DNA from 3 places in the Sporosarcina sp. USHLN248 genome. Region 3 is predicted to be linked to each of the others. Evidence: riboswitches for the same ligand, from Rfam matches in the RefSeq annotation. Region 3 holds a riboswitch; each other region holds the start of a gene.
What was found. Region 3 has a riboswitch for thiamine pyrophosphate ahead of WFH04_RS08640 (3-oxoacyl-ACP reductase). Riboswitches for the same ligand answer to the same signal wherever they lie in the genome.

Region 1 (10,583 bases), on a different contig from region 3:
ATCGTTCATGGTCGCGCTGATATTGCGCTGCTTACAGGAATACGGCGTGTACAACTTCCGGGACATGCGCTGCCTGTTGACAAGCTGCGACAGCATTTTCCTATGTTATCGTTTGGGCGATCCGTCCATTCCATTGCAGAAGCCCAAATGGCATATAAAGCAGGAGCTGATTGGCTACTATATGGGCATGTGTTCGAAACTGCATCTAAAAATGGCCTGCCCCCTCGAGGAAGTGAGGAGCTTTTCAAGCTTTGCCAATCAATCCCTTTGCCAATCTATGCAATCGGTGGCATCCTTCCTGAGCATGTGAACTTACTCCAAAGTGGTGGTGTTTCGGGCGTCGCACTTATGTCTGCTATTTTCACAAGCAGTTCTCCAGAACTAGCTCTATCCAATTACAAGGTTGAAATGAAATTAGATTGAATCATTCTATACAAAGAGGAGGAGTGCAAATGCGAAAAATCATCGAATTGAATGGCAAAAGATATGAAGTGCCACTAAAAATTGAGACGATGCAACAATTGCTCGAACATTTGAAGGTGTCCGAACGTATTGCTGTCGTCGAGGTAAACAATAGCATTTTGTCAAAGAAAGAATACTGCAAACCTATTAATGACCGAGACAAGATTGAAATTGTTCATTTTGTAGGAGGAGGCTAAAAATGTTAACGATCGGAAATAAGACATTTCAATCCAGATTATTGTTAGGGACAGGAAAGTATCCTTCCTATGAAACACAAAAGGAAGCTGTTCGTGTGTCCGAAACAGAAATTCTGACATTTGCAGTAAGACGTATGAATATTTTTGAGAATTCACAACCAAATTTATTGGAACAGCTTGACCTGACGAAATACACATTGCTGCCGAACACTGCAGGGGCTAAAACTGCCGAGGAAGCTCTTCGGATTGCCAAATTAGCAAAGGCATCCGGGCTCTGCGATATGGTGAAAGTAGAAATCATCGGCTGCGACCGATCGTTGCTGCCGGATCCTATTGAAACGCTGCGCGCCTCAGAAATGCTGATGGCTGAAGGTTTTATTGTCTTGCCATATACATCGGATGACGTTGTACTTGCCCGGAAATTATGCGAGTTAGGTGTTCATGCAATCATGCCGGGCGCATCTCCAATCGGTTCGGGACGCGGCATTTTAAATCCGATGAATTTGTCTTTCATTATCGAGCAATCAGATGTGCCGGTAATTATAGACGCTGGTATCGGTTCGCCAAAGGACGCGGCGTATGCAATGGAATTAGGTGCTGACGGGGTACTGCTCAACACCGCAGTATCTGAAGCGAAGGATCCGGTTAAGATGGCACTTGCTATGAAACTTGCCGTTGAGGCGGGAAGACTTGGGTTTGAAGCAGGGCGGATGCCGAAACGTAATTATGCCGTTGCAAGCAGTCCGATGGAAGGGTTCGTTTTAAATGAATGAAAGATACTCACGACAGGAATTATTCGCTCCAATAGGAGAGGAAGGGCAAAAAAAATTAGGTCAAGCGAGTATCTTTATTTTAGGTGCCGGAGCATTAGGTTCTTCGGGAGCTGAAATGCTTGTTCGTGCTGGTGTAGGACAAGTGACAATTGTAGATAGGGATATAATTGAATGGACGAACTTACATCGACAACAGCTATACACTGAGCAGGATGCTGTACATCAAGTGCCAAAAGCTGTGGCTGCCGAGAGGAGATTGTCTACTCTCAACAGTGATGTAAACATTACAGGGATTGTTGCGGATGTGACTCCTGAAAATGTTCTTGATCTATTTACAGGACACGATGTGATTGTGGATGCAACAGACAATATGGAAACAAGAATGCTTGCCAATGACGCGGCAATGAAACTCGGCCTGCCTTTTTTCATGGGGGCATGTGTAGGCAGTTATGGTCTGACGTTTCCAATCGGTGTTAGAAGCGGCCAACCTTGTCTCCACTGTCTCTTGGACACACTTCCAACACTGAATATGACGTGCGATACGGTCGGCGTCATCAGTCCGATTGTCGTCACGACAGCTGCCCGTCAAATTACGGGTGTATTGAAATATTTGACAGGAACAAAGATTGAGCCCAAATTAGAATCCGTTGATGTATGGACTGAAGAGCGGGCGTCAATTCAAGTAGGAGATTTGAAAAAAAGAAACTGCCCGAGCTGTTCCGAAAATGCGATTTTTCCATTCCTGAATGCTCGAAATGCAATGCGGCCGGCAGTGCTTTGTGGAAGGGACACTGTCCAATTGACATGGCCGGAAAAAAGACAAGTTGAACTTTCTCATTTTGCCGAGTCGATCCGGAATTCAGTTGCAAACATGATCCATAATCAGCATTTGGTCGCTTGCGAGTACAATGGGAAACGAGTCGTCTTATTTCGCGACGGTAGAATGCTCATCCACGGCACAAAAGATATTATAACTGCAAAGAAAGTTGCTGCCGAATTATTTGGTTGAACTATTGATGGGCAGTATATGAATTAAGCATATGAAAAGGGAAGCCGGATAGACGTTAATCCGTGAGCCTTCCCTTTTTCAAACTATCTATAGAAGAGAACAAACTGAACTTAGTGAATTGATATCTATAATCGTCGGAGATCGTTTAAACTATTGGGATGTCCTCCCTACTTCCTTGAACATATGTCTTTTTGCTTGCAGGAGAACACGAATCGATGTGAATAGGCGTCATTTCTATTGTTTTACTTATTTTGTCATCGATTCCCTTTCATTCATCCGATAAAACTACCTCTATCCACGCTCCGAAATCATCGGACCTGGTCTCCATACCTATCTCAAGCATGCACTAATAAGTAAAGAAACCACACTAATCAAGTTAGTACAAAGAGTAGAATTACGCTTTTCTCTCATTCCGAAATTCGTTTCATTGTAATCGCTTAAGCCTAACATAAGGATTAGATGGTATCGCTATTCGGATATTGTACTGAAAGCTGGAGGACGAAGATATACTTTTGCTATTGGCTTTATTCTTAAATTTCTGGATAATACGGTTCGCATCTCGGGTTATAATAAAATGGCGGCCTTGGCCCGATTTTAGGCAGCCGAAATGTAGTTTCACCGTAATGAACAGTCACTTTTTCATCCGAATCATCCGTCAGTAAAACATCTGCATTGCATGAATTCGTTGAGTGCATGATCGTAACCTCCTATTGTCAATTGTTCTATCATATTCAACCTTGAATGAATTGTTGTGCGAAATAGTAACGCAACGATTGGGCGTATCATACTATGCCGTTGAAAGGCTTTTGAGAGAGGGGACAAAAATGATGAACGATCATGATGATTTTTCGGCATATCCGATGCAACCGAACTATGGCAAAATCACTCAATACGAAGACGTGCCAATGACCGTTCCAGAACAGCGTCAGTATCGACAGCCCGGTGTAGAAAAGTTAATGAATCCGAGACCGATTATCGAAAATCCATCTTATAAAGGATCCGAAAAGCTAACCAACAAAGTCGCTTTAATTACAGGAGGGGATAGTGGAATTGGAGCAGCCGTCGCCATCGCATTCGCGAAGGAAGGAGCAAATGTTGCAATTGCTTACCTCGATGAACATGAGGATGCGAGCCGGACGAAGGGAAGAATTGAGGAGTTAGGGCAGCGTTGCTTATTGCTTCCGGGAGACGTACGGAACAAACAGCATTGCATTCATATTGTTGAAAAGACAGTGAAGGAATTTGGCGGATTGGATGTGCTTTGCAATCATGTAGGCATTCAATTCCAGCAGTTAAGCTTATTGGATATTACAGATGAACAGTTTGACGACACTTTTAAAGTGAATGTGTACTCGCATTTTTATACGACGAGAGCAGCGCTGCCTCATTTAAAAGCAGGAAGCGCCATTATTAATACAGCATCCGTTGTGGCGTACGATGGCAATGAACAGCTGATCGATTACACGGCGACGAAAGCTGCAATTGTCGGATTTACACGAGCACTCTCGAACAGCTTAGTAAGCAAGGGAATACGAGTGAACGCCGTTGCGCCAGGGCGCATTTGGACGCCATTAATCCCTGCAAGCTTCTCAGCAGATGTTGTTACGCAAGCCGGCAACCCGATGAACCGCCAAGGGCAGCCATTTGAATTAGCCCCTGCATATGTTTATCTTGCCTCAGATGATTCCCGATTTGTCACGGGGCAGACGATCCATGTGAATGGCGGGGAATTTATTACTTCATAAATTCCATTACCTAAAAATAGCTTCCCGAAGTTGCGCGTCCAACTATGGAAGCTCTTTTTGATTGATTCATAAACTTACCACTTCCGAAACGTCCATGAAAATCTACTTCAAACACGCATAAAATCATACAACAACGCATAAACTTATCAATTTGACGCATATCGACAAGTCCACAACTCATATTCCAATTAAAAAACGCATAACTTGCCTACAGAACGCATAACACCTTTGGAATTGCGCATAAACTGCCTATTTTCAAGGGGAATTGATTTGCGGAATGTTGTGGGATTGGTATGATCGATTGATAAGGGGGAATGGGATATGAAAATGCCGACGCATATTATTGCTTGTGGGGGCCTTGTAGAAGATTTGGAAGGCAATTTATTAGTAGTGAAAACCGAGCATGGAGGATGGGTTTTTCCAGGTGGACAAGTTGAAGTAGGAGAAAACTTGATGGATGGTGTAATTCGTGAAGTGAAGGAAGAGAGTAGGATTGACGTTGAAGTGAAACACCTCATTGGCGTGTACTCAAATACAGGGATCTATAAATGGTAGGATAGCATGACGGATGTACCGACAAAGGTGATGTTCGATTTTGCATGTAAGCCGATCGGCGGCGAACTGTGCACATCGGAAGAAACATCGGATTGCCACTGGGTGCCAAAGAACGAGGTGCTTGAAATGGTGACAGAGCCTGCAATCCGAATTAGGTTACAATCGTACTCCGATTTTGAAAACGCTGTGGAGTAGATGGAGTACAAAACACATCCGGAATTTCAATTATTGCTAAGTAGGAAAGTTTAATATAAAGGAAGAACCACCTTCGCTTAAGGGTGGTTCTCACTAAAATCGTATTCCTTCTAACGCTTATACAATTTCTTCTTCTTTTGCATCGCTTGCACTCATAGGTAAGTTAATAATTTGCCTTGAAGACTTCTACTGCTTTCTCTCAAAAATACATATTTAAATTCTCTCTCATTTACTATTAGACTTTCCGACCCTTTGACTTCTGAATAATCTGTACTAATATAAAATACAATATAATTTGTGAGGAGTTGGCGACTTGAGAAGTATTTTGTACGCATCGCTGTTATCCCTTCTATTATTGACAGCATGCTCTGCAAAAGAAAATCCGGAAGTGACAAATGACAATGGCGCGGGTGAAGAAGAGCAGCAAGTTGAAACTGTAGAAGCTGCTGAGAATGAAGAGATTGAGGAAGACAATGGTAGATTGGAGGATGATTTTTATGAGATTGATGCTCCACGAGCACTAACAGAAGTGGAGCAGGAAATGTTGCGTAAACCTGGTATATATAGTGGAGAACATTACGATAAGAATAGAGTAATTGATTATTTGGATCAGCTGCCGAATGATTTAACGGAAGAGGAATTTTTAAAAGAACTTGTTTATTTATTGTCTGAAGACTATCACGAAGAAGTCGATCAGCTTATTCATTTTGATTCAACTGTTGAAGTAAATATTGAACGCCCTGATGATAAAATTGATTCACCTGAATTGCGAACAGCGCATTATGCCATTCTAATCGATGCGAGCGGAAGCATGAGAGCGGCAGTTGGCAATAAAACACGGATGGAAGCAGCGAAAGAAGCTGTTTATGAGTTCGCTAAACAAGTGCCTGAAGGAGCGACAATTTCGTTAAGGGTATACGGCCATAAAGGGACTGGAACGGTGGCAGACAAACAATTGTCGTGCAGTAGCTCAGAAAACTTGTTCCAAGGTCATTTTGATAGCGCAAAGTTCAAGCAGTCTTTGAATTCATTCCAAGCATCGGGATGGACACCGATCGGGCTTGCGCTTGAGACGGTAACGGAGGACATTCCCGAAAATACCGACCATGTTGTCGTATATGTTGTCAGTGACGGCATCGAAACTTGTGATGGCGACCCTGTCCAGGCAGCAAAGGTTTTGTCGCTGCGGACATTGAAACAGTCGTTAATATTATCGGATTTGACGTCGACAACGAAGGGCAAAAACTGTTGAAAGAAGTAGCGGATGCAGGAAATGGAGACTTTACGTATGTGAACTCAGAGCGCGATTTGAAAGCGTATATGAGGGAGCAGTACGAAGAATTACAAAACCGTTGGATGGAATGGAGAAAGGAAGGAACTTCACAAACGACAGCGATTGGAAAAGAGAAAAGGGAATGGGCAAGTGAACTAGGCAAGAGGATTAAAGAGAAAAGTGAACGTGAGAAGGAACGAATGCTTGTTGCGCAGGAGTTTTTGTTAAAAAAACACGGGGAAGATTTATGGCATTTAGAATACGCAGTTACAAGTTATGTTTTTGAAAAATGGAGATACGGTGTAATGGAGGGAAATAAGGCGTGGCTTGATACTCATCAAGAAGAGAGGGAGCAATTTAACGAGTACTTCAAAGAAGGAATGGAAAAGGAGCAGCAGTATAGGGATAAAAAAATCGGGCGTGATGAATAGAAATCGTAAGAGCCTTTGAATTTAAATTAAATCAAAGGCTCAGCTTGTTGACCAACGCTCGCTACTACGTTTGGGCCAGCAGGCTTAGGTTGTCTTCCTTGGCAAGCGTTCTCAAGCCAAGCTGAAGAAACTTCTATCTATTTACTACAGACCCTATAATGACTGTAGACAAAGCGAAAAGATACTTTGTCTATATAAAAGTAGGGAGTCATATGAATCTATTTACAAACATAATCTCTTCGACTATACTGGTGGCATCATAGAATTGAACTACATACCGTTTCTGCACTAGGGGTGCCATTTTGGCTGAGATGTGAGCTGTTGCTCCGATCCCTTATGACCCGATCAGGATAATGCCTGCGTGGGGAAGTGTAGTGACTTTCCTATAAGATCTTTGTTCAGCGGATGGCATCTCGTTATTGACAAGACGAATATGCTTGTATGTTTGCTGAATAGAGACTCACAAAAAATGGACAAGTGGCTACATCTTCTCGGATGTAGTCTCTTTTTTATGAAAAAAATGTAGGGGGTCACAAAAATGGAATGTGGATTCAGTCCAATTGTCGGATTTCGCTTTTCGCTTCATCCGATGGCAGACGATTTTGTAGCAATAATTAAAGGAGCTCTGGAAGAAACGGATACATCAGCTGTTTGGATGCATACAGACGATGTTTCGACGGTTATTCGCGGCAAACAGGTCCATGTATTCAATGTCGCCAAAGCGATTGCATTGAGTGCAGCAAAAACAGGAAAGCATATCGCGTTGTCTGGAACCTTTTCTGCAGGCTGCCCTGGCGATAGCGCAGGCGATGCTTATTTGAATATGGGAGATGCAGTGCTAAATAATGATCGTACGAAGCAATATGTCTCTTCACAATTCGCATTGTATCCGATGAACAATCCTTCGTATATGGATATTATTTATCGTGAAGTGGATCATGCTAAAGAGCGTGGGGTCTTTAATGAATCGATGCATTATGCAAGCGGCATTCACGGAGATATTCATGATGTTTTCGATTTTTATGAAGAAGCTTTTTCAAATGCTCGCTCCGAAGAACATAAACATCTTGTTATGACGGTATCGATGAGCATGAATAGCCCTTCGCATGGAGGACGATAACATGTTGAAATCGTGGAAGTTGAAAGAAGTCGTATTAATGTCTTTGTTTTCGGTCGTATTTGGGATTGTCTATTTGTTGTTTCTTCATGCGGGCAATATATGGGCAGGCTTCATTGGGCCGATTGCTTATGAATGGATATTTGGCATTTGGTTTATCGTCTCGATTATTTGTATGTACATTATCCGCAAGCCTGGAGCGGCAGTCATTTCCGAGACGATTGCGGCAGCTATTGAGGTGTTGTTAGGAAATGCAGTCGGACCAAGACTTATCTTGTCCGGGGTTATACAAGGCTTAGGTGCAGAGGCAGCTTTTGCCGTGACGAGATACAAACGCTTCGACCTTTGGGTGCTCATGTTGGCTGGCGCAGGATCTGCAATATTTAGTTTCGTTTACGGCTATTTCTTAGGTGGCTTTACAGTGTTTAGCACCGGGTATGTACTGCTCATGTTTGGCTTACGAATTGTAAGCGGTGCAGTAATTGCTGGAGTTGGAGGAAAAGCGGTCGCAGACGGACTGCTTGCGACTGGGTCTCTACGTGGATATGCAATTGCCCGTTCTGAAAAAGGTGATGCGCGTGCCTGAAGTGATTCGGTTTGATGCAGTGCATTTTCGATTTCCGGAAGATGAAAAGTGGGTGTTGAAAGATCTTTCATTTTCAATCAAGCAAGGGGAGCGGGTCGTCTTCACTGGTCCCAGCGGCTGTGGAAAGTCCACACTTCTCTATTTGATCAATCGGCTATATCCTTATAATTGCGATGGCATTGTAAAGGGAACGATTACGCTGTTCGGGAAAGATAGCGAAGCTTACAAACCGGGTGAGGTGAATCATCGAATTGCGACTGTATTCCAAGATCCAGATGCTCAGTTTTGCATGCAAACGGTTGAAGAAGAGCTTTCCTTCACATTGGAAAATTTGAATGTCCATAGAGAGGAAATGGATGATCGGATAGCTGAAGTGCTTGCGCTAACTAAGTTGACAGCATTCAGACATGCAGTCATACACAATCTATCCGGAGGACAAAAACAACAGATTGCCGTAGCTTGCGCTTTAATAATGAAACCGGAAGTCCTATTAATGGATGAGCCAATTTCCCATTTGGATCCGTATACGGCAAAACAGTTTATACGTTGGTTGGACCGCCTGCAAAGAAGGTTATCCTTGACGATCGTCGCAATTGAACATCGGCTTGAATTATGGGATGGCTTTTTTGAAAGGCAAATTCCACTTAAGAAAATGCCGACTGCAGCTACTATCGAAAAAAGGAAAAGCAGTAAGCAGAATATCCCTTCACTTATTGTGAATGGTCTGCGAACAGATACCTTTCTACATTCCTCTTCCTTTACGTTAAACCGCGGTGAAGTAGCTGTGTTGGCAGGACCGAATGGCAGCGGGAAATCGACGATGCTGAAGGCACTTTGCGGTATCATAAAGACGGAAGGAAAAGTGCAGCCAAACTCAGTCGGGTATGTTCCGCAATCGCCGGAGTTTTTATTCCTAACGAAAACGGTCCGTGAGGAAATTGCATATGGCGGTGGAGAAGCGGTAAATGAACTGATCGTACGTTTGGATTTAGCTGAAGTTGCAAACACCCATCCGTTTGCGGTCAGCCATGGACAAAAAAGGCGGGTTGCCATTGCTTCGATGCTTTGTGATGGCAGGGAAGTGATTGTAATGGATGAACCGACATCCGGCCAAGATACGGCAGCTTTGGAAGAATTGTTCCGCCTAATCGATGGGCGGGCAGTTGGCGGCACGACTTTTTTAATCGTCACACATGATATGGAATTTGCGTATAGAATAGCCGACTCCGTTTTATTAATGAAAGACGGAAAGCTGACAGGGAAGTACAATGCGGAGACCGTTTGGAATGATCATCAACTGCTTTCTGAACACCATTTGCTTCAGCCGATAGGAGGGAGCCAACGTGAAGTCAGCTTTGCATAATATGAACCCTTCCATAAAGTTCATTTCGATTACAATATGCATGTTGGCGATGGCATTCTTTTTCAATCCGTGGACTCCTCTTGTTTGCTTTGCAGGCGTTATAATGCTCCAAGCGTTTTTTAGTACAATTAGTTGGAAACGATGGATGCTCTTTATGGTTCCGTTTGCCATTATGGCTTTCGGCTATTTTTGGACGACGATTGTATTTGCGGAAGAGCGTACAGGAGAAGTCCTTTGGTCGGTTTGGAATGTAGATATTACAGAAAGCCAATTCAATCATGCGCTATCACTCAGTTTCCGAGTATTGGCATTCGCAGGATTGTCTTTACTATTCGCATTGACAACGAATCCGACCACTTTCATTATGAGCTTGATGCAACAAATGAAGCTGTCGCCGAAAATCGCTTACAGCATATTAGTCGGTTATCAATTTTTGCCAGTCATGAAGGATGAATTCATCCAAATACAGCAAGCGCATAGGTTACGAGGGGCCAATGTAGAGAAAAATGTTATCCGAAGGCTATTCAATCTGCGTAGGGTGCTATTGCCAATGCTTGCAGGTGCAGTACGTAAAGCGGAAAGAGCTGCTTTCGCTATGGAGGCAAGAGGATTCACAGGTGAAAAGAGAAAGTCTTTTTATAAGGTAGTTGTTGTCAGCAGGAAGGATTGGATGATGTGTTCACTTTTCATCACAATTCTATTGATAGGATGTATGTTCACGCTTTGGGATAAATAAAGGAGATTATCCGCTAAGCACTTGTACTTTTGCATCATTATGTGAAGGAATAGGTTGAAATGTTGTTATGGAAAAACAGTGTTCTTTGCGACATCCTCGTCTGGATAGCTGAATAGGATCAAAACCACTCTAATAAGAATA
Region 2 (10,583 bases), on a different contig from region 3:
GCAGGTGCACGCAATGTTTTAGTTGACTGGGCAGACGACCAAATTTCAAGAACTCGATACGAAATGGCACCAGCTGATTCTTTTTCGGAATTCCCCGAGTGGAAGGTTATGGAAAAAGAAAAACTATCAGAAGCAGGGGCGGCTTTCGTAAGTGTCGCTTCACAAAGCCCCGACTTACTAAAAGGGATAGAAACTTCACGTATTGCTGATTTCCAAAAGGCTGCAGGCAAAGCTTTAAGCAAGTATCGCCAAATGATGCAAGCTGACCAATTCAGCTGGTGTGTCATCGCTGCCCCATCAAAGGCTTGGGCAGCAAAGGTTTTTTCTGATCTGCCGGAAGAAGAACAAGTACCTGCACTTTGGGAAGCAATCTTCAAAGCAGTACGTGCTGATCAAGAGGATCCTGTAAGTGCTTGGAAGGACCTCGATCGAACATTAAATGATAAAGCGGATTACTTGAATAAAAAAGCATACAAAAAACTTCATTACACTGCTCCAGGAACTGATTTAACGATTGAACTGCCTGAAGGGCATATTTGGGTAGGCGGCGGCAGCGTAAATATTGCAGGCAATGCTTTCATGGCAAATATGCCGACTGAGGAAGTATTTACAGTTCCACATAAAACGGGTGTCAACGGATATGTTTCCAATACAAAACCGCTAAGCTACGGCGGCAATATTATTGATGATTTTAAAGTTACGTTTAAAGATGGGAAAATTACAGCGGTGGAAGCCGGACAGGGCGAGGAAGTCCTTAACCAGCTTATCAACACCGACGAAGGTGCTAAGTATTTAGGTGAAGTCGCTTTAGTGCCTCACGCATCTCCGATCTCTGAATCAGGAATATTATTTTACAATACATTGTTCGATGAAAATGCTTCTAACCATTTAGCGATCGGCAGTGCATACTCTTTCTGCATAGAGGGCGGCAAAACAATGTCGACAGAAGAGCTTGAAAAACATGGATTGAATCAAAGCATTACGCATGTTGACTTCATGATTGGATCCGCTGAAATGGACATCGATGGCATTACAGCAGATGGCCAAGTAGAACCGGTCTTCCGTCAAGGCAACTGGGCATTCTAATTATTGACACAATCAATTCAAATGAGGTCTTTAAAAAAGTTTGTTATATAGTATAATGGTTATAGCAAAATCATTCATATGAAATAGAAACGGGCAAACCTTTTTCCAAATTTCATACGAAATATAGAATATATATGTAGAGAGGGGTCTTGATGATGGGCTTGATGTTTACAACAGTAATCGGATATGCAATTGTCCTTTTAATTGCAGCATTGTTCACAATGCATTACCTTGGTAAGGCTCTGAATTCTTCTGATGCAGAAACGATAGATCCAAAGCCAGAAACTAAATAAAAAAGAGTTGCCAGTTGGCAACTCTTTTATTTTTCGGTAAAATTAGCACATAAATCATTTGGGGGCATGTTTATGACTATCTTAACCGATATTATGACATTCAATGAAGAGTTCGTTAAAGAAAAGAAATATGAACAATACGCTACGACAAAATTTCCAAATAAAAAAATTGTCATTCTGACTTGTATGGATACTCGTTTAACAGAGCTTCTTCCTAAAGCAATGAACTTGAAAAATGGAGATGCGAAAATAATCAAAAGTGCGGGTGCAATTGTAACTCATCCTTTCGGTGGCATTATGCGAAGCATTCTCGTTGCAATATACGAATTGCAAGCTGACGAGGTATATGTCATTGGCCACCATGATTGTGGCATGAGTTCAGTCGATACGGAAAAAATCATTAATAAAATGGTCGATCGCGGAATCGATAAGAACCTATTTACAACTTTAAAGTATTCTGGAATTGATATGAAAGACTGGCTACATGGTTTTAATGATGTAACAGAAAGTGTCAAATCAAGTGTGGACAGTATTAAAAATCATCCATTAATGGACGCTAAAGTGCCAGTTCACGGCCTCGTCGTACAACCAGATACTGGAAAATTAGACGTTATCGTTAACGGTTATGATCAATAAAGACGTTCCACATTTCCCGGGAAATACATAAAAGACTGTAGACAAAGTAAATTTTACTATGTCTACAGTCTTTTTATAGTTAATAGTCATGAAATAGGTGTTTGCCTATCTTGGCTTGAAATCGCTTGCCACATAGAACATTTCCGAAAAGGGCGCGTAAATACGGCAATATTAATTCATAGTATGCAAGCGTTTTTCAACAAGCTGAGCCGATTCCTATTAAAGGAATCGGCTCTTTATTTTCGACATTAATCTCCGCCATGCGGCCTTGCCCTTTCAAAAATCGTCTTCCACTATGGCATACATGTAATGATCTTCCCAAACACCGTTAATATACAACAATTTTCGCAGCAAGCCTTCTTGAGTAAAGCCTGCGTTCTCCAATACTTTTACGGAACCGGTATTTTTAGGAGAAACAAATGCTTCGACACGGTGAAGGGACATCGTTTCGAAAGCAAATTTTGTTACAATCTTCACCGCTTCAGTCGCAATCCCTTTTCCCGTCTCCCTTTCATCTACCGAGTATCCGATAAAACCGCTCGAAAAGGGCAATCTTTTAATGCTATACAATGAAATATGCCCAACTAATCTGCTTGTTTCCGAATCAAATATACCGAAGTTATACTCCCTGCGGTCCCTCATCTGATAGATGGATTCCCTGATTTTATCCCGCTGGACAGAAACGGTATAATAACTCGGTTCATGACGAGGCTCGAATACTGTCCAAAACTCTTTATTGGCGATTAACATCTCCGTGAAAATCGAAGCGTCCTCTTCTGTCAATATTCGTAAATAGATCGTTTCTCCTTCAAGCAGAATCAATACTTGTTCACCCTTCTTTGGAAGCTATTTTCAAAAACTCTTCTACGTCCTTCACACAAAGAGCTACACCTTTCTCCCAAAAATCGACTTTTGTTATATCTTCTCCTAAATGCTTCATAGCCAGGTCTTCGACAGACATAACTGCAGTATCGCGCAATAAAGATAGATACTTCTGTTCGAAGTTTTCTCCTTCGGCCAATGCTTTCGCATAAATGCTCAGCGAGAACAAATATCCAAATGTATACGGGAAGTTATAGAACGGTGTGTTCGTAATATAGAAATGCAGCTTAGATGCCCAGAAATGAGGATGGACTGTATTAAGCGCACCCCCATAAGCTTCTCTTTGCGCTTCCTCCATTAATTCATTCAAACGTGCTGCAGGAACAACTCCATGTTTTCGTTCCTCATAAAACCTTGTTTCAAATAGGAAACGCGCATGGATATTCATGAAAAATGCGACGCTGCGCTGAACTTTATCTTCTAAAAGCGCAACTTTCTCCTCATTCGTCTCCGCTGCTTTCACCGCAGCATCCGCTACAATCATTTCGGCAAATGTGGATGCAGTTTCTGCGACGCCCATAGCATATTGCCGATTCATATAATGTACAGGGCGCAGCGCGTATGAATGAAATGCATGGCCTAATTCATGGGCTAAAGTTGCAACGTTCGACATAGAACCACTATATGTCATGAAGATTCTGGATTGCTCCGATTTTGGCATACCCGTACAAAAACCGCCTGGACGTTTGTTCGGACGATCCTCGGCTTCAATCCAACTTTCATTGAAAGCTTTGCGTGAGAAAGCTTCTAACTCCGGACCGAATTTGCCGAATTGTTCTAAAATGAATTCAGCGCCTTCCTCATATTCCATCGTCTTCGTAGAAGCAGTCACGGGTGCATCCAAATCATACCAGTCAATCTTTTCCTTGCCTATCATCTTGGCTTTTGCACTTAAATAAGATACAAATGGTTCTTTGTTGGCACTAATTGCACTCCACATCGCATCCAACGTTTCTTGGCTCATGCGATTTCTCATTAGAGGCTCTTGAAGGACGGAATCCCAGCCTCTCTTATCATAAACGGCTAGCCTGAATCCTGCCAAGTGATTTAAAGCAGAAGCGAAAAAGTCTTCTTTCGATTTCCATGCCTCTGTAAGTTTTTCGAATGCTTCTTTCCGGATTTCTTCATTTTTATTTGATGAAAGATTATTTGCCTGTCCTACTGATAATGACTTCTCTTCCCCGTTAACAGTCATTTGAATTTCAATATCTCCGACAAGCTGATCATATAATTGTCCCCATCCTTGATAACCATCAACACTTAAAGCGGTAATCAAGCTTTCTTCTTCTTCGGAAAGCTTCATTTGCACTTCTTCTCGCCATTCATTCAAAATGAATGTAAACTGTGAAAGTTCATCCGTTTCAAGTAACGATTGCCAAACCTCTGCATCGGTTTTTGCAAGTGTTTGCTTGAATCTTAGTTGAATGTTTGCAAACTTCGCAGATAAAGCTCCCATTTCCCCTTGCAGGATCAATGCCTTTTTATCTTTTGTATTTGCAGCTAAAAAACAGCCGATAACTGCTCCTGCTTCTCGTAAATTAATGGCAGTGCCTTTTATCGCTTCTATTAGCTCAAAAACCTTTTTTCCGTCATCCGCGGAAACAGGTGTATGGAACTTCGCAACTTTCTCTTCAACGATATTGATCTCCTCTTTTGAAGCATCCAAATGTGCCCGAAGTTCTTGTGATTCACTACCCCCTGCAAAAAAAACATCTAAATCCCATACTTGTGAATAACCCACTTTCGTCATAACAAATCCCCCTACTCTTTTTTAAAATTTTCGTTAACTACGAATATTATTATAACACGAATCTTCGGTGTTCGAAATAATGGTTTTTGTGACGTAAATTTCATACTTTCTTTCGCACCAAGAGCATTTCATAGGTATACTGTTCAAAGGGAGGATTTATTATGTCAAGAATTATCATGATGACTCTTTCACTTTTAGTGCTAATCATTTTACATGTCATCGCGACTTTTTTCTCTTTGAACGGTCAAACAACTAGTGAAATCGCAAATAGGCTGCCATTACTTTTTATTCCAGCAAATTATGTCTTTTTATTATGGATAGTAATATACGCAATGTTATTTGTTTGGATTCCTTCGTTTGCAAAAGAACAAAAATTTATAAATTTACGGATGTACGGCTTCTTCACTGCTATTGCACTATCGATCGTATGGATTTTCTGTTGGCACTATGGCTACCTGTCTTTAAGCATCGCCGCTAAAATCCTGTTACTATGCATTTTGTTTTCAGTGTATTTTAGCTATCATAAGACGGATAACCATATATCAGGCAGGATGCCATATAGTTTGCTAATTGGATGGAATTTTCTTACTCTCATTTCAACAGTAAGCTATTACTTACTGCTGCATGATTGGTCTGGTTTCGGTTTAAGTGCTCCATTATGGACTGTCATCTATTTAACGATTTCTACAGCATTTGCCCTTCATTTTATGTTTCATTACCACGATTTTATGATGAACTTCGTGTTCATTTGGACATTTATCGGCATTGCATTTAAAAACGGAACTGATGAACTTTTTGTAACAGCTGCAGCATTATTTTTAACAGCGGTTCTCATAGCATTTATGATCTTCAGAGAAAATCATTCAAAAAAACGGGCTGTCCTTTCAAAATGAAAGAACAGTCCGTTTTATTTCTATTCTGTTTTCTACTTATCGGGACGAAGGTTTATTTCATCAAATAAGGGATTGAACTCTATAAATTTTCCGAAGTATAGTTGTTTACGTACGTTCAATTAATCTTGGAGCAGTCGTGAATAAAAGCACCGCTACAATCGCACAGAGCAATATGGACGGAACCATATACGAAGCGTTGTAAACAAGCGAATATAACCAAACAGGCTGGTCTCCTGCATATTCTGCGAAGAAAATCATGCCTCCTATGAAATGAATCAAAAAGCGTAACGATCCGCCTACAACGGTGCCAACAACAATTGCCATCCCCATTGTTTTCTTATCATTCGATTTTTTACCGTTTAATAACCAACCGATTGTAATGGCTGCTACACCAACCAATGTGTAGGCAGCAAAATAATCAAGAGCCGCCTGGTAAACATTTAGCACAAAAGCTCCTGAGACAAGCTGCAGCAGTCCGGAAAGGAAGCCCGTTAACATCCCTCCGCCAATTCCCCAACGGTAGGCCATGACGATAATCGGAAGCATTGATAACGTGATCGATCCTCCTTGCGGCAACTTGAACAATACTAACAAGTCCAAAACAAAAGATAATGCACCTAAAATAGCAACCTCTAACAAAAATTGAAGACGTTTACGATCCAACTAGTTCTCCTCCTTCTTTGGAATAGGAGGGATATAAGGAAACAAAAAACGACACCCCGGATAGAACCGAGACATCGTAGTATGCCAGTTTCCATCCACATCCCTACGCAAGCATGAACTTACAGGTTCGAAGGGTCAGGACGCATTGTCCACTCTCAGCCAAAAGGCTCCCCTTGTGGTCTTGTAATTCAATTATCGATACTATTGTATATGGAATAATTATTAGAAGCAATAGGTGGCAAGTTTTTTAATTGAAAATACGTATCATATTGTTTTATTGGACAAACATCCTATGAAAATTATTCGTTTTGGATAGTCTATAGGATGGGAATTGATAAATAAGTGGACTGTGAACGAGGAGGTTCTTATATGCCAAATAGTAAAATATTGTCTGCTCTCTGTTATTTCAGTGTTTTTTTCTCTCCCTTGCTTTTACCGGTCATCGTCTACTTTGTTACGGATGATTATGAAGTAAAAACGCATGCGAAGCGATCTCTTATTTCCCACCTATGTCCCGTTATCGTTATGGTGGCAGGCTTCTTGCTCTTTTCGTTTTCGATTGTCTCTTTCGAAAATAGACTGATGGGCATGATGACAGGTGATATTAATTTTTGGAGTTTTACGCCTTTCCTATTTATGCTCATTTATGGAGTGCTATTTTTAGCGATCGTCATTTGGAATGTCTATCAAGGCGTTAAAGTATTGAAGTGATAAATAGGAGTCTAAAACGAGCAATGCATACACATCATACATCGGAAAAAAATATGATATAGTATAGAAAGCTGAACAAAACGCAGGTTATAGTAGGTCATCCTCGATCATCGGAAGGCTTGACGCAAAACGGCTTTCTGCCTTAAAGGAAGACCGATGCGTGATTGAAAAAAAGAAGGGACCAGTACAAAATGATTGTAAAGAATAATGAAGAGATTGAAGCGTTAAAAAAAATCGGCAAAATTGTAGCTGAAATTCGTGAAGCGTTAAAAGAGGCTGCAGTTCCTGGCATTACGACAAAAGAGTTAGATGAATTAGGCGGGCGACTATTCAAAGAACACGGTGCAGTCTCGGCCCCAATCGATCAATACGATTTTCCCGGCTATACGTGCATTAGCGTGAACCATGAAGTCGCACACGGCATTCCAGGTTCCAAAACGTTAAAAGACGGAGACCTCGTCAACATAGATGTTTCAGGGTCATTTGGAGGTTACTTTGCAGATACAGGCGTATCATTTGTAGTCGGAACACCCGATGAAAGGAAACAAAAGCTGTGCGATGTGGCACAAAGCGCTTTCGACCGGGCAATGACAAAAGTGAAAGCTGGATCAAGCTTAAACCAAATTGGCAAAGCTGTTGAACGTGAAGCAAAAGACAATGGATTAAAAGTAATTAAAAACTTGACTGGCCACGGGATTGGAACTTCGTTACATGAAGAGCCCCAGCATGTCCTCAATTATTACGATGCTTGGGATAAAACATTAATGAAAGAAGGAATGGTTTTAGCAGTGGAGCCGTTCATTTCAGAGAAAGCTGAGCACATTATCGAATTGGGAGACGGCTGGACATTCGTCACGCCTGACAAATCACTCGTTGCACAAGTTGAACATACTATCATCGTTACAAAAGACGAACCGATCATTTTAACTCAGTTGGATTAAGCAAAGGAGGAGCCATTTACGGCTCCTCCTCAGACTGTAGACAAAGTAAAAAGATACTTTGTCTACAGTCCTTTTAAGGTTTGTAGTCATGAGATAGGTGTTTGCCCAGCTTGGCTTGAAAACGCTTGTCAGACAAGGAGCGAAGTCGAGCGAAGACCCGAATAGAACTTAGGTTCATGAGGGGACGAGCGAAGGAAAGGCAACCTAAGTCCGCTGCATCCTGCAGCAACGGTTGCATGACCAGCGTCCTGCTGGCCTCAACGCAGGATGCGAGCGTTTGTCAACAAGCTGAGGAGGAGCCATTTACGGCTCCTCCTTTTTATTTCCGCCCTTTTTTACTTTTCGATTTCGGGCTATTCGGTTTGCTATCTTTTGTTTTCGCGTTTCCTTCCATCAACTTACCCTTATAGTAAATCTTCTGGACAGGCTTAAGCCCTTTCGTTAATTTTCGATATGTTTTTTCATCAGGATACGTTAACAATGTCAGCACTTCTCCATCTTGACCTGCACGTCCCGTTCTTCCAGAACGATGCAAGTACTGCTCGATTGTATGAGGAATATCGACATGGATAACATGTGTCAAACCTTCAATGTCAAGCCCTCGTGCTGCTAAGTCCGTTGCAATTAAAATATGAATTTTGCCCTTTCTGAAATCCTCAAGTGTTTGCTGACGCTCGAACTTTGACATATTTGAGTAGAGCACCGCAATTGGCGCTTCGTTATATTGCAATTTTAGTTCTTTCATGCGCAGCTGATCGACGTTATTCATGAATGCAAGTGCCCTAATGGATGGCAGATGAGAAAGCCCCCGCAATAGATCTGTCTTATTTCTAATTTCTGTCTTAATGAATGAATGAGTCACATTTCCGACTAACGGCATATCATCAAGAGATACTTTCAAGCGTACCGGCTCGTCCATCATACGCTTCGCTACAAGCTCAATTTCATCTGTAATAGTAGCGGACACAACAACGACCTGACGCTCGGGATTAGCCGAATCGATCAAATCTTTGACGATGACTCGATAATCTCTCGATAAGAGCTGATCTCCTTCATCTAATACAATATGTTTAATTTCATGCATTTTAAGTCGTTTTGCCTTAACTAATTCGACAATTCTACCAGGCGTTCCAACGACAATCGTCGGTTTCTTTTTCAATTTCTCGATTTGTCTTTGCATATTCGCACCGCCAATTAATTGCGTTACTGTAATATCGGTTCCGTTGATCCATTCACGGATGACGTTTACAATTTGCATCGACAGTTCTTGCGAAGGGGACATGATCAATGCCTGTGTTTGCTGTTTGCTGCCCTGTACCATTTGTAGGATCGGCAGCACATACGCCAAAGTTTTACCCGTCCCTGTCGGTGATTCAGCTACTACATCTTTTCCTTCTAATAATAGTGGTATCATTTGTGATTGAATCGGCATTTCACGTTCAAATTTCCACTTGCTCTTAAACACTTCGTCCATTTGCTCTAAAAAGGACATTCTCATCCCCGCTTTCACTTTTCCTTCCTTTAATAATGAACTGTATTGCTTTTCATTTCAACTGTTTCTCATAGAAGGGCTTTTTCTACCTCGTGTAAATTGCTCAAAAGCGTAAGCATAGCCGATCAGTTTCGGTTCATCATATGCCTTTCCACAAAAAGTGATGCCGAACGGTTCTCCCTCTTTTGTAAAAGAAGCTGGCACTGCAACCGCTGGATAACCGACCGCTGAGCTGAAGCTGCACCCATGATCTTTCGGAAATACAATGGCCTGTATTCCATACGTATCAAAAGCCCGATCTAGCGCTAACTCACCTGCTAATCTACGATTTCGAAGCAATGCCTCTATATAAGATGGATCTGTCAATGTTCCGCTCGTTCTTTCCGACCGCTCCAACATCGCTTGTCCATACTTTAACGTCTCTTCAGCATGGTCATTATTAAATTGTATAATATCTTTTAAGGTTCGAATTGGATTGGAAGCGGCAGTCCTTTCTAAGTAGCCGTTCAATGCCGATTTGAATTCGTGTAATAAAACATCATAGCCTAAGTCGTCTTCCATAGTACCTAAATCAATATGATCGACAATCTCTCCACCTAATGCTTCGATTTTTTTCAATGCATCATCGAAAAGCTGCATTTCTTCGGAGGATACTTCCCTTTCAAAAATTTTCCGGGCAACACCGATCTTGACGCCTTTCAATGCATGAACATCCAATGTGGATTGCCAGTCAATCCCCTTAAACTTGTTAGCGCCATAAGAAACCGGGTCTTTTTCATCGAAACCGATCATTTGTTCAAAAGCGAACAATGCATCCTCCACTGTACGCGCCATCGGTCCCGGCGTATCCTGTGTGAATGAGAGCGGGATTATACCTGTGCGGCTTATTGCGCCAACAGTCGGTTTTATTCCGACGATTGAATTTTGGGTAGATGGGTTGATAATGGAACCACTCGTTTCCGTCCCAATCGATACGGCCGTTAAATTGTCTGCAACTGCTACAGCTGCCCCTGAGCTTGAACCACCGACGTCAAATGGTCCATAAGGGTTCATAACTTGACCACCCCTTGAGCTCCATCCGTTCCTCATGCGATCCGACATGAAATTTGCCCACTCTGTCATATTCGTTTTTCCTAAAATAACTGCTCCTGCTGCTCTTAGCTTCTTCACTAAAAATGCATCATCAGCAGCATAATAATGAGATAAAGCCAATGAACCACAGCTCGTATGCATGGA
Region 3 (10,583 bases):
TCTTGCTGTCAGTATTAACTGTAAGCATAAGCAAAATTGCTAAAAGCATCATGGTTAAAAGACACTGATATTGAGTAATCAAAATACAAGTATAGCCAATACAATAAACTAATGATCAATAGCTGTGAATCCTTTGAAGTTATTGAATGACTGTTGGTGAGGTTATACTGTTTTGTTCATCTTATTCAGCAAGAAAGGAGTTGCAAAAATGGAAAGACATTTCTTGTTAACAAAATATGCAAGAACTCATGCAAAGTCGAGTAATAAATGGGCGATTTCTTTGCATGAGTTAGCATTAAAAACAATCGCCTTTTGACCAAAAACTTGGCTTTGCACCTTATTTTCATTAACCAAAAAATAAGGGGCTGGCAAAAGTGAAATATATTAAGCAACGACTATTTTACCTGAAGAACTTTTAGTTGAGATCCAAAAATATGTTCAAGGTGAAACAATCTATATCCCAAAACAAAAGTGTACGTATGAAAAATGGGGATCTCTTTCAGGCGGAAGAAAGAAAATCGATGAAAGAAACGCTTCTATAAGAGATGGATTTACTAGTGGCAAGTCCATTTGCCAATTAGCTCAAGAATATTTTCTTTCAACCGAAACAATTAAAAAAATCGTTTATTCGAGAAAATAGATAATTTGCACTGGTTTCTTTTTAAAGAGATCAGTGCTTTTTTATGGTGAGTTTGTTTCCGAATCATTGTTTCTATTTATCATTGCTATTGGATAATTTAAACTATTCAAAAGACCTTTAAGAAGGCTAAGAAAATTCAATGAGATTACGACTTGTAATTTGATCATATGCATTTTATCGGTCTATTTTGTTTGAACCATTTGCTCAAGCAAGACCATTTCATCGTTTTAAAAGTACAACATTCATTAAGCCTTATAGGCAAAAAAGGAGAGAATTTTTGATGAACAATCAATCAGATACATTTCCGATATTAGAAACGAATCGAGTAATATTAAGACGGATTGAAAAAGACGATGCCCCTGATATTTTTAAGTACCTATCCGATGATGAAGTGATGAAACATTATGGTACGAAACCATTTCAAACCGTCGATGAAGCGATAAAAGCAATTTCAAGGTATGAATCCTTGTTCCATGAAAAAAGAGGGATTAGATGGGGAATTACATTAAAAGGAGATCATCAAGTTATCGGAAGCTGTGTTTTTTATAATATGGTTTCTGAACATTTCAGAGCTGATATTGGGTTTGTGTTAAGCAAAGATTTTTGGGGGCAAGGAATTGCTCAAGAAGCAGTAAAAGCTGTCATCCAATATGGCTTCGAGCATTTGAACATAAATAGGATCGAAGCAGTCATTGAACCACCTAATATTGCATCGCAAAAATTGGTTGAAAGACTTGGTTTTCTTAAAGAAGGGTTACTAAGAAGTTACGAATACTTTGATGGGAAATTTGATGATTTATACATGTATTCCTTGTTAAAGTCCGACTTTCCCTCCGATGAATCGAAAATTTAGTAGAGAAAAGGTGAATACAATGTCTTATAACTATTGGCAAGGCAAAAAAATTCGATTACGGGCACTTGAAGAAAAAGACGCCTCTTTTTTTCAAACCTATGATGATGAAATAATGAGACGTTTAGATGAAATTCAACTGCCCCAAACGAGTGAGCAAATCATAGAATGGATACAAAAAGAACAAAACCCCAAAACCGAAGACCAGTTTTTTTGGATTGCAGAAGATGTAGATGGCAATGTTATAGGTGAGATTAGTACTTCCCAATGCAAGAGACGACATGGAACGTTCAAGTATGGAATTGCTCTATCCAGAAACTATCAGGGGAAAGGGTATGCCAAAGAAATGATCTTGCTCGTGTTGCGATACTTTTTCATGGAACTACGATACCAAAAGGTAACACCTCATGTGTATGCTTTCAACGAACCATCGATTAAACTTCATGAACGAATGGGTTTTGTACGTGAGGGACAATTAAGAAATATGGTGTATACGAATGGACAATACTATGATGCGATTTTTTTTGGAATGACAAAGCAAGAATACGAAAGCTTATACGGGGATTATTTTGATTAAGGATAAAGCCCACGAATGGAACGAACATTAGTGATCGCTATCCTCTTGCGGATCTATTTCGACAGCGCGGACATTACCGCTGCCTTGTTCATGTAACTGATTTGCTGGCATAAAAAGAAGCACGCCCTCCCCATTCAGAGAGAACATGCTTCTTTTGTTGCTTTTTATCATTCGCTTAATTCTACATTTGCATCTTTTGTGTAGTTATACTGAGATGGATCGACAGGGGTGTATCCTTTTGGCGTATAAAACCTCAATAAGTCGCCATTTACGACTTTATCAGAAAGCCCCAATTTCTCATCCACTTCTTTTTTCATTTCTTCAGCGCGCTCCAAGTGTCGATCGTCGAGCGGCAAGCCTGTTTGACTATCATAGAACTTCTCGTTGATGGAATCAATTGTCGGACTGACGAAATCGCCGTTTCTGAATGGCACAATTTCATTATGCTCTTCCGAGAATAAATCGGAACCAAATTGAATAAAGTCTTTCGTATCAATTCCAAGCAAATGCAATAACGTCGGAAGAAGGTCTGTCTGGCCGCCATACGTATGGTTGATGCCGCCTTTCATTCCGGGGACATGTATGAATAATGGGACGCGTTGCAAGTTCGCACTTTCATAAGGTGTAATGTCTTTCCCTATGATTTTGCTCATTGCTTTTTTATGGTTGTCTGAAATACCATAATGGTCACCATACAGCACAATGACTGAGTTATCATATAAACCCATTTCTTTTAATCGAGTGAAGACTGTTTGAATCGTCTCGTCCGTATAACGCGCCGTTTGGAAATAATCATCCACACTAGCGTCTCCAGTCTCGGCTTTATCAATTGTCACTAGGTCTTGATTCATCGCATACGGATAGTGGTTTGCAACCGTAATGAATTTCGCATAGAAAGGCTGCGGCAATGAAGCTAACATGCTTTCAGATTGCTCATAGAACGGTTTGTCCAACAGTCCGTATTCGGCCATGTCGATCGGGTCACTCGTATCATAATAACTTGCATCGAAGAAATGATCGTACCCAAACGCTTTGTAGATCGTATTCCGATTCCAGAAGCTGCCGTTATTGCCGTGGAAGACAGCGGATGTATATCCGTGATCCTTTAAAATGCTTGGCGCAGCTTGGTACGTATTTTGCGCTTTCGTAATAAAAGCAGATCCTTGCGGCAGACCGAAAATGGAGTTCTCCAACATGAATTCCGCATCGGACGTTTTGCCTTGGCCTGTTTGGTGGAAGAAGTTATCGAAATACGCTGTATTCTCATCTTTTGTTAATGAATTTAAAAACGGTGTCACTTCTTCCCCGTTCAATTTGTAGTTGATGAGGAAGCTTTGGAATGATTCTAAATGCAAATAGATGACATTCATTCCTTTTGCGATCCCAAAATACTCTTTGTTCGGTTCGGCGTAAGTAGATTGTGTAGAGTTGATTACTTCTGTAATGTCACTACTATCTGCAAGCGCCCGCTGTGATGAGGCCGCTGCTGTTTCCACCGAGTCATAAATCGAGTAATTGTACATCCCTAAATATTTCACAATATAATTCCGATCAAAGCCGCGCGTCAATAGCTGCGGACGGCTCGATTCGGCAAGCCCTAAGTTGACCAACGAAAGGACTAAGGCCCCTACAAGTATCGGGGCTGCTTTTTTAAACCCAATTCGATTTGCCTCTTTTCGTACCTTGCGTGAAAATCGAAGGTACAACATGACGATTACGTCCACAAAGAACAAAATATCATAAGGCTCTAACAAGGAAAGGACACTGCCGCCTAAATCTCCGAAATTTTGCGTTTGGAAAAGGGTAGGCAATGTAATAAAATCACTAAAAAATCGATAATAGACGATATTCGCATATAAAAGAATCGACATGAGCGTGTAAATCATAACAAGGGCAGTATATTTTCTCGTACCTTTAAACAGAAAAGAAATTCCTAAAAACAGCAATGCTGAACCGAGTGGATTGATCAGTAATAGGAATTGTTGAAGTGGTCCTTCTACCCCTAAATCAAATTGTGTAGCCTGAGCAATATATGTTTTCACCCATATCATCAAGACAGCGACTGCATAGATTCCTAAAAAGTTGTGCAAAAGAAAATCTTTCACATTCCGTTGTTTTCTCATGTAATTCACCAACCTTTTACTTCTTAATTCTCTTTATATCTACGGAAAATGTTATTTTAAAATAACTTTAACTCTACGGCTAAAATATAATACTCCTCTTTATCCATTTCGTCAAGTTCGTAGGATTCAAGGTAAGGCAAATCAAGAGGTATTCATAGGCTTTTAGAACTATTTCGAATTTCTCTGTCTCCAGAGTATCCTTTTTGACCCCTCCCTTCTATATAGAGGGTAAAGGGGGAATGAGCATGACACATTATCTGAAAGAATACGCACGATTTCACACAATTGAGGAAATGGACGCTGCAGCTGAACAGCATGTGATGATGCACTATGATGAAATGACGAATTCAGATCGCCAAGTTTTAGACGTCATTCGCCGCTACTCCGTTAAATATGGGGCTGCTCATTTGAAACACGGAACGATCGAGGAAGCGATTGGAAAATCCAACGTAACAGTAAGACGGGCAATCCGCAAACTCGTCAACCTACGCATCATCGAGAAAATCCATTACATCCGACCGGTCATGAGCGGGCTTGGCGCCAACATTTACAGCATTTTGCCTTTCGATGACCAGGGGAAAATGAACGACCGTGACCATGACGACAAACCGCATGAGAACGAGGAAAAAGGGCAGCTTCCGGCAGACGAAGCTACTCTTTCTAAATCTTTATTAAAATCTAAAGATCTTAACTACACGTCTCCTACGGAATCGTCAAAGTACTCCACAAGTCTATTTAGTCGAATGAAAGACTTGCTTGCCGCAACGATCGGAGACACAAAAATGGCCCGTGAATTCTACGGAATTCATAGGGCCCTATCTGGAAGCATGTTGAAGTTTGATATTTACAAAGACGATCTCCACGTATTCGAAGACCTTGCGTATCGTGCTTTAATGATTACTGTGATGGCTACGAAGAAGAAAGCAATCCGTAATTTGACGGGGTATTACAAAGGCGTTTTGGACAAGTTAGTTGATGAAACGTATTTCAAAGATATGTTTATGCTATTTGATAAACCGATCGAAGGATTTTATTGTCCGTGAGTTTTTCGCGATGAAAAAACTGTACGCAATTCGATTCACTATCGTCCAGCTTTCTTATCCACTAAATGATTGATATATTTCGTAAAGGGATTGATCATATTAATAGCACAACGTTGCACGGTGCTGATTTTAAAGGTTAGCAGTATAGAATCACTTGCCAATTACTAATCTTTTACTAGGCTAGTCCCAAATGTTCACGCAACGTGTGGCCTTCATATTTGTTTTTGAAAAGACCTCTCTTTTGCAGCTCGGGTACTATAAATTCAACAAAGTCCTCTAAGCTACCGGGCAATGTGGGAGGCATAAGATTAAAACCATCTGCTACCCCTGCTTCAAACCAAAGCTCCATCTGATTGACAATCTCTTCAGGCGTGCCGATGAGTGTGAAATGTCCTCCTCCAGCATTTAGATACCCCAATAGCTCCCTTACTGTTGGGTTTGTATCCTGAAGTATTTCTAATATCGTCTCATATCGGCCGACCGGTCCAGTAAATTCCTCCACAGGCGGCAATGGTGGAACCTTTTCATCAAGTGCCCAATTGGAGCAGTCTTGTCGAACAAAAATGCTCAGCTGTCTTAAAGCCGTTTCAATAGGTAATTGTTCGTCTAATGCCGCTTTCTTAGCGAAAGCCTCTTCACGACTCTTACCGACATAAGTTACTAAGCCTGGGAACACTTTAATATGTTTGTCGCTATTCTCGCTTTGTTTCACTTGCTCATTGATTTTTTCTCGAAATCTTTTTGCTTGCTTGAAGTTCCACGACACTGAGTAAACAGCATCGGCATGCTTTGCGGCTAATGCAATACCTTGTTTGGACGCCCCTGCCTGCATTGCGACCGGTTTACCTTGTGGACTTTTCGGCGTAGTGGACGGTCCACGCACCTTAAAATAGGTACCTTCATGATGAAATGGCGATATATTTGAAGGATCGATCAACTTTTTCTCTTCACGTTGATGCAGAAACGCTTTACTGTCCCAGGAAAGAAACAACTGATTCATTAACGTTGCAAATTCATCTGCTTTTTCATAGCGATCATCATGAGATGGTAGCTTATCCATACTATGATTCTGCGCTTCAACATCAGTCATTGAAGTAACAAGATTCCAACCAACACGACCTTTTGTTATATGGTCTAAACTCAAAAGCTGCCGTGAAGCCGTAAATGGATTGGAAAAAGTACTTGAGATCGTTGGAACTAACCCTACATGCTCTGTCACTTGGGATATGGCTGTTAAATTGATCAGTGGATCAAACCAAAACGCCGGCATATCACTGGTTTCTTTGCCTACAAATGATTGATTATCTGCAAAGAATACGACGTCAAGCAAGCCCCTTTCCGCCAACTTAGCCAAGTTCTGATAATAGGTAATATCACCAATCCGTTCAACACTTGAATCAGGCATTAGCCAAGCAGCTTGGTGGTGTCCGCAGCCATACAGCAAAACACCTAAGTTTAAATGTTTTCCTTTCATTTCAGCCATTTTTCACACCCCCATTTGTCAGTTCATTGTTAAACCGCCATCGACGGTAAAATTCTGACCTGTAATGCCGCTTGCATGTTCTGAAGCCAAATAAGCGACCATATTCGCAACGTCTTGAGGTGTGGTGACTTTCTTCAACGGCGTTGAGTTGGCAATTAAATCGAATACTTCCGGCGTTGTAACAGCACTGGCGTTAGTTGTTTTCAATAAGCCCCCTGAAACGACATTCGCCTTTATGCCATACGCCCCTAATTCGGCAGCTATATTACGTGTAAAACCGATTAAACCTGCTTTCGCTGTCGTATATTCATGATAAGGTACGACAGGATTTTGAAATAAATTCGTCCCTATACTAATAATACTTCCATTTTGTCGTTCCATAAATTGAGGGACGACACTTTGAATTACGTTAAATGCTGCTTTTAACGTACCATCCAACTGTCTTTGATAATCTTCCCAAGATAGTTCTGCGAAAGGTTTCTGCTTGATTGGATCAAATTTAAAATCGATCAATGCATTATTCACCACAACATCAATTTGCCCAAAATAGTCAGTTGCCTCTTCTACCATACGATCCACTTCTGTACGATTGGTGACATCCGCTTGAATGGCAATCGCATGCTCCTTTCCAATCTCGGAAACAATTTTGTCGGCTGCCTCTTTGCTCTTATTGTAATTGACGACTACCCGAAATCCTTGGTTTGCCAATGTCCTTACGATCGTTGCCCCTAACCCTTGACTACTTCCTGTTACCAATACGACTTTACTCATCCCAACCACTCCTGTACGTATATTATTTGAAACGGTAAATGGCAGCTAAAAATTAAAAAACGCAACCTTCCAAAAGGAAAGTTGCGTAACACTATGATGACATACCAAAAAGAAGACAGAGTCATCCCTCTTCGTATATCCAAGAGTTTACACTTTCCTACGCTAGTTTCAGCTAGATCAGGTTCAAAGGGTTTGAGTCACTACTCATCTCAGTTAAATAACACCCCTAGTGCATACTATTTAGTTTTTAAGAGTTTTTAGATCATGCGGCCATTTATAATATTTCTATTAGTCTGTACTTTAAACCATAGCATATTGAATGATCTATTACAACTTGGCCATTTATTTCCTTGGGTCCATAGTCAAAAAATATAAGATCAGCTTTGATTGCTTTTTTCAATAAACATGTGAAAGAACAGATTTGCAACTACAAGAATGATATTCAATCCACAAAGAACTGGACATTCACGGAAAGACGATCTATTCATCTACCCGTTTGGGCATTGGCCCACAATCTTCTAAAAGTGGCTGGCATCCACGAGCTACTTTCAGGATTTTAAATGAGAATAATACAAGAACAGGTGAGGAAAAACGAATCGTTTTCCTCACCTGTTCTATTTCAGGAACATATTGGACAGCCCCTATTATAATTATTGACTATATCCTTCAAATTAATTATTTATCCAGAAACTTATAGATAAGGATAGACTTACTCTATTACTTGTTCCGGCCAACCGATTTTTTGCTGATAAATCAAAACATCCCGTTAGTATTCCTCAATCTTTATTTTTATTTTCGTTTTTATTTCTTCTTCACTATCTGTTGCTGTTTCTGTTTCAGAAACATTCTTAATAGACTCTTCAACTATTTGCTGAATCAATGTATTATCAATTTTGGCATCCTTTGGAAAACCTACTGAAACTGTTAATTCGTTAATACTCCCACCAACCATTATTGCTAGTGAATCACTTTCAAGTTCCGTCTCCTTTGTAATAGATTCATTTGTTTCATTTTGTAATTCAGATAAGAAATTTGATATTCCATCATCTCCACCGTTTTCTTGGGAAATTACTACTTCTTGCTCGCTTTCTAATACCTCGGTTGTATTACACGCGACTAACAAAATTAAACTAAATAAAATCCCTGCAATGATAGCTTTTTTCCTCACTTCTCAATTCTCCTCTCAAAAACAAAGTGCAAATTTCACAACAATTCTCCATGCATAAGTTTAACGATATCTATTGGAAATAGTTTCAATTTAAACATATTTTTGTTCAGCTAACTGGGCCGTTTGCAGAACGGACGCAAATTGCTTAACCGCAACGGCTTCCCAATATGATTACTGAAATAAACCAATCACCCAAACTGTCAAGTACATAGGAACTGCAACAATTATCGCCCCTGCAACTAAGTAGCTAATTGCCCATATAAAAAACTTTAAAATATCATATATAGCACCTGCTAAGTCATCAACAAATCCCAACTTTAGCCCCCCTCTACCCACAACATATTTGATAATCCCTCTTTAACAGTATTTCCCTTTAGAAAATAATGCATAGCCCATTCAGCGATGTTCCACTTTAGCTATCTGGCCGTTTGTTGAATATCATTATATATCTTAGCACAATGAGATCTGATCCAGCGGAAATATTCAGTATTTTTTTAAATATATACATCGGAATTTGTCAGGGAGGCAGTAATCTCGGAAGGTTTATCTCGAAGAATTTTTACTCCTCAGAGCTGATTGATCTAATAGTTGTCTTTTCTGTTAATTTATAAAAAAAAAACGATAAGATGTCTTAGCGTTTTATGTGTGTGTCCTACTTATGCGCAGTTCATTCGAAAAAGTCCTGAAACTAGAGGAATGGCAATAGCAAGGGTATGAGACAATTCTCGTTTAATCAAACAATACACTAAGAACTGGTAAAAAAACAAAATTTTTCTCTTTGGGCTCATGAGGAGTTGAAACATGAATCAAGTTCCACTTTACATTATTAAGGGTAAAGTTTTACAACTAATTAATGTCAATTAAGTTTATACTTTGATGAATCGAATACTAAATCTATCAAGCTATCAAAAAGCTTTAGTTGTGAAGGATTATCCCAATCTTCCTCAAACTCAGCCATTAGCCACATTACTTCATCTAAAAATACGTGTTCTATGGATTTTTGCCAATAACTCTTTTCTAAATCAGTTAAACTGACCGATTCTTTATACCCAGACAGGAAAAGTTCCCATTGATTCGGTGTAAATATCTCATCTGGTGCAGTTGATAATTCATTATGAAACAAAAGTAAAACTAACGCTAAATCAAATATTCGAGGAATCCATTTAGCATTATCTGGGTCAATTAAATAAGGTTTCGGAGAATAAATTAAATTATTCGCTTTATAATCGTGTGGTGTTGCGACATTTGGCAACCCAACAATTTTTAGCTCTTCTTGTTGGGTAACGATTTGTAACAGTTTTTCTTTTAATAGAATGCCATCAATTCTATGATTAACTTTTTTTGCAAACTCTTCGATTGCTTGAACACTTTCTTCAATTTCTTCATTGTTAAAATCATAAACATCATATTCTTCCAACTCATATTTATTATCCTCAAGAGATAGTTGATGTATTTGTCCCAGCAGTTTACCTGCATCAAATATTTGATTATCAGTTCCTCTATAAGTTGTTCCTTCAATAAAAGGATAGACAACATATGTTTCCTCTCCAATATCTTGTGGATTGTCCATTTGAATATCCACAGGGATGACTACTTTAATACCATTATTCTTTAGATATGTAGTATAATTTACTAATTTTCTTGCTTCCTCTATCGGATTTTGTGTCCTTTTAACAATTAACTCTTTCCCTTTATCAGTTATTCGATATACAGGTGAAAAAGGATAAATACTTTTAGGCTCTTTGTCTATTTGAAAGCCAAACCTTTTTAACACATCAATTCCATTCATATTTATACCTCCAAGAGATAATTCGTTTACAATTATAAAGTTACAGATGTTTACAAAAGATATTGATTATATTCCTTACTAATTCCCTCGTTTTTTCACAAACCTGCTCCGTTTAAGTACACTTCTTCACAAACCCCTT

Region 1: another riboswitch for thiamine pyrophosphate. It lies ahead of WFH04_RS01405 (YkoF family thiamine/hydroxymethylpyrimidine-binding protein); the one in region 3 lies ahead of WFH04_RS08640 (3-oxoacyl-ACP reductase).
Region 2: another riboswitch for thiamine pyrophosphate. It lies ahead of thiT (energy-coupled thiamine transporter ThiT); the one in region 3 lies ahead of WFH04_RS08640 (3-oxoacyl-ACP reductase).

Annotation. Positions count from the first base shown of each region.
Region 1 is NZ_JBBCZC010000002.1:78,844-89,426, forward strand. Features, by position in the region: gene WFH04_RS01355 (thiamine phosphate synthase) at 1-423, shown strand, start outside; gene thiS (sulfur carrier protein ThiS) at 453-659, shown strand; gene WFH04_RS01365 (thiazole synthase) at 662-1,432, shown strand; gene WFH04_RS01370 (ThiF family adenylyltransferase) at 1,425-2,441, shown strand; gene WFH04_RS01375 (hypothetical protein) at 2,972-3,136, opposite strand; gene WFH04_RS01380 (SDR family oxidoreductase) at 3,269-4,186, shown strand; gene WFH04_RS01385 (NUDIX domain-containing protein) at 4,508-4,741, shown strand; gene WFH04_RS01390 (NUDIX hydrolase) at 4,748-4,936, shown strand; gene WFH04_RS01395 (vWA domain-containing protein) at 5,250-6,188, shown strand; gene WFH04_RS01400 (hypothetical protein) at 6,185-6,640, shown strand; TPP riboswitch at 6,921-7,025, shown strand; gene WFH04_RS01405 (YkoF family thiamine/hydroxymethylpyrimidine-binding protein) at 7,179-7,760, shown strand; gene WFH04_RS01410 (ECF transporter S component) at 7,762-8,343, shown strand; gene WFH04_RS01415 (ABC transporter ATP-binding protein) at 8,330-9,706, shown strand; gene WFH04_RS01420 (energy-coupling factor transporter transmembrane component T family protein) at 9,687-10,442, shown strand.
Region 2 is NZ_JBBCZC010000002.1:116,909-127,491, reverse strand. Features, by position in the region: gene WFH04_RS01590 (aminopeptidase) at 1-1,086, shown strand, start outside; gene WFH04_RS01585 (hypothetical protein) at 1,242-1,379, shown strand; gene WFH04_RS01580 (beta-class carbonic anhydrase) at 1,452-2,015, shown strand; gene WFH04_RS01575 (GNAT family N-acetyltransferase) at 2,292-2,837, opposite strand; gene WFH04_RS01570 (M3 family oligoendopeptidase) at 2,845-4,647, opposite strand; gene WFH04_RS01565 (tryptophan-rich sensory protein) at 4,809-5,540, shown strand; gene thiT (energy-coupled thiamine transporter ThiT) at 5,646-6,203, opposite strand; TPP riboswitch at 6,287-6,387, opposite strand; gene WFH04_RS01555 (magnetosome magnetite crystal formation protein family) at 6,573-6,914, shown strand; gene map (type I methionyl aminopeptidase) at 7,106-7,855, shown strand; gene WFH04_RS01545 (DEAD/DEAH box helicase) at 8,175-9,347, opposite strand; gene WFH04_RS01540 (amidase family protein) at 9,405-10,583, opposite strand, start outside.
Region 3 is NZ_JBBCZC010000017.1:5,829-16,411, reverse strand. Features, by position in the region: gene WFH04_RS08675 (hypothetical protein) at 1-68, shown strand, start outside; gene WFH04_RS08670 (CD3324 family protein) at 398-640, shown strand; gene WFH04_RS08665 (GNAT family N-acetyltransferase) at 921-1,493, shown strand; gene WFH04_RS08660 (GNAT family N-acetyltransferase) at 1,513-2,067, shown strand; gene ltaS (lipoteichoic acid synthase) at 2,235-4,190, opposite strand; gene WFH04_RS08650 (hypothetical protein) at 4,436-5,233, shown strand; gene WFH04_RS08645 (LLM class flavin-dependent oxidoreductase) at 5,409-6,716, opposite strand; gene WFH04_RS08640 (3-oxoacyl-ACP reductase) at 6,735-7,487, opposite strand; TPP riboswitch at 7,625-7,725, opposite strand; gene WFH04_RS08635 (topoisomerase) at 8,254-8,655, opposite strand; gene WFH04_RS08630 (hypothetical protein) at 8,827-8,970, opposite strand; gene WFH04_RS08625 (aminoglycoside phosphotransferase family protein) at 9,512-10,444, opposite strand.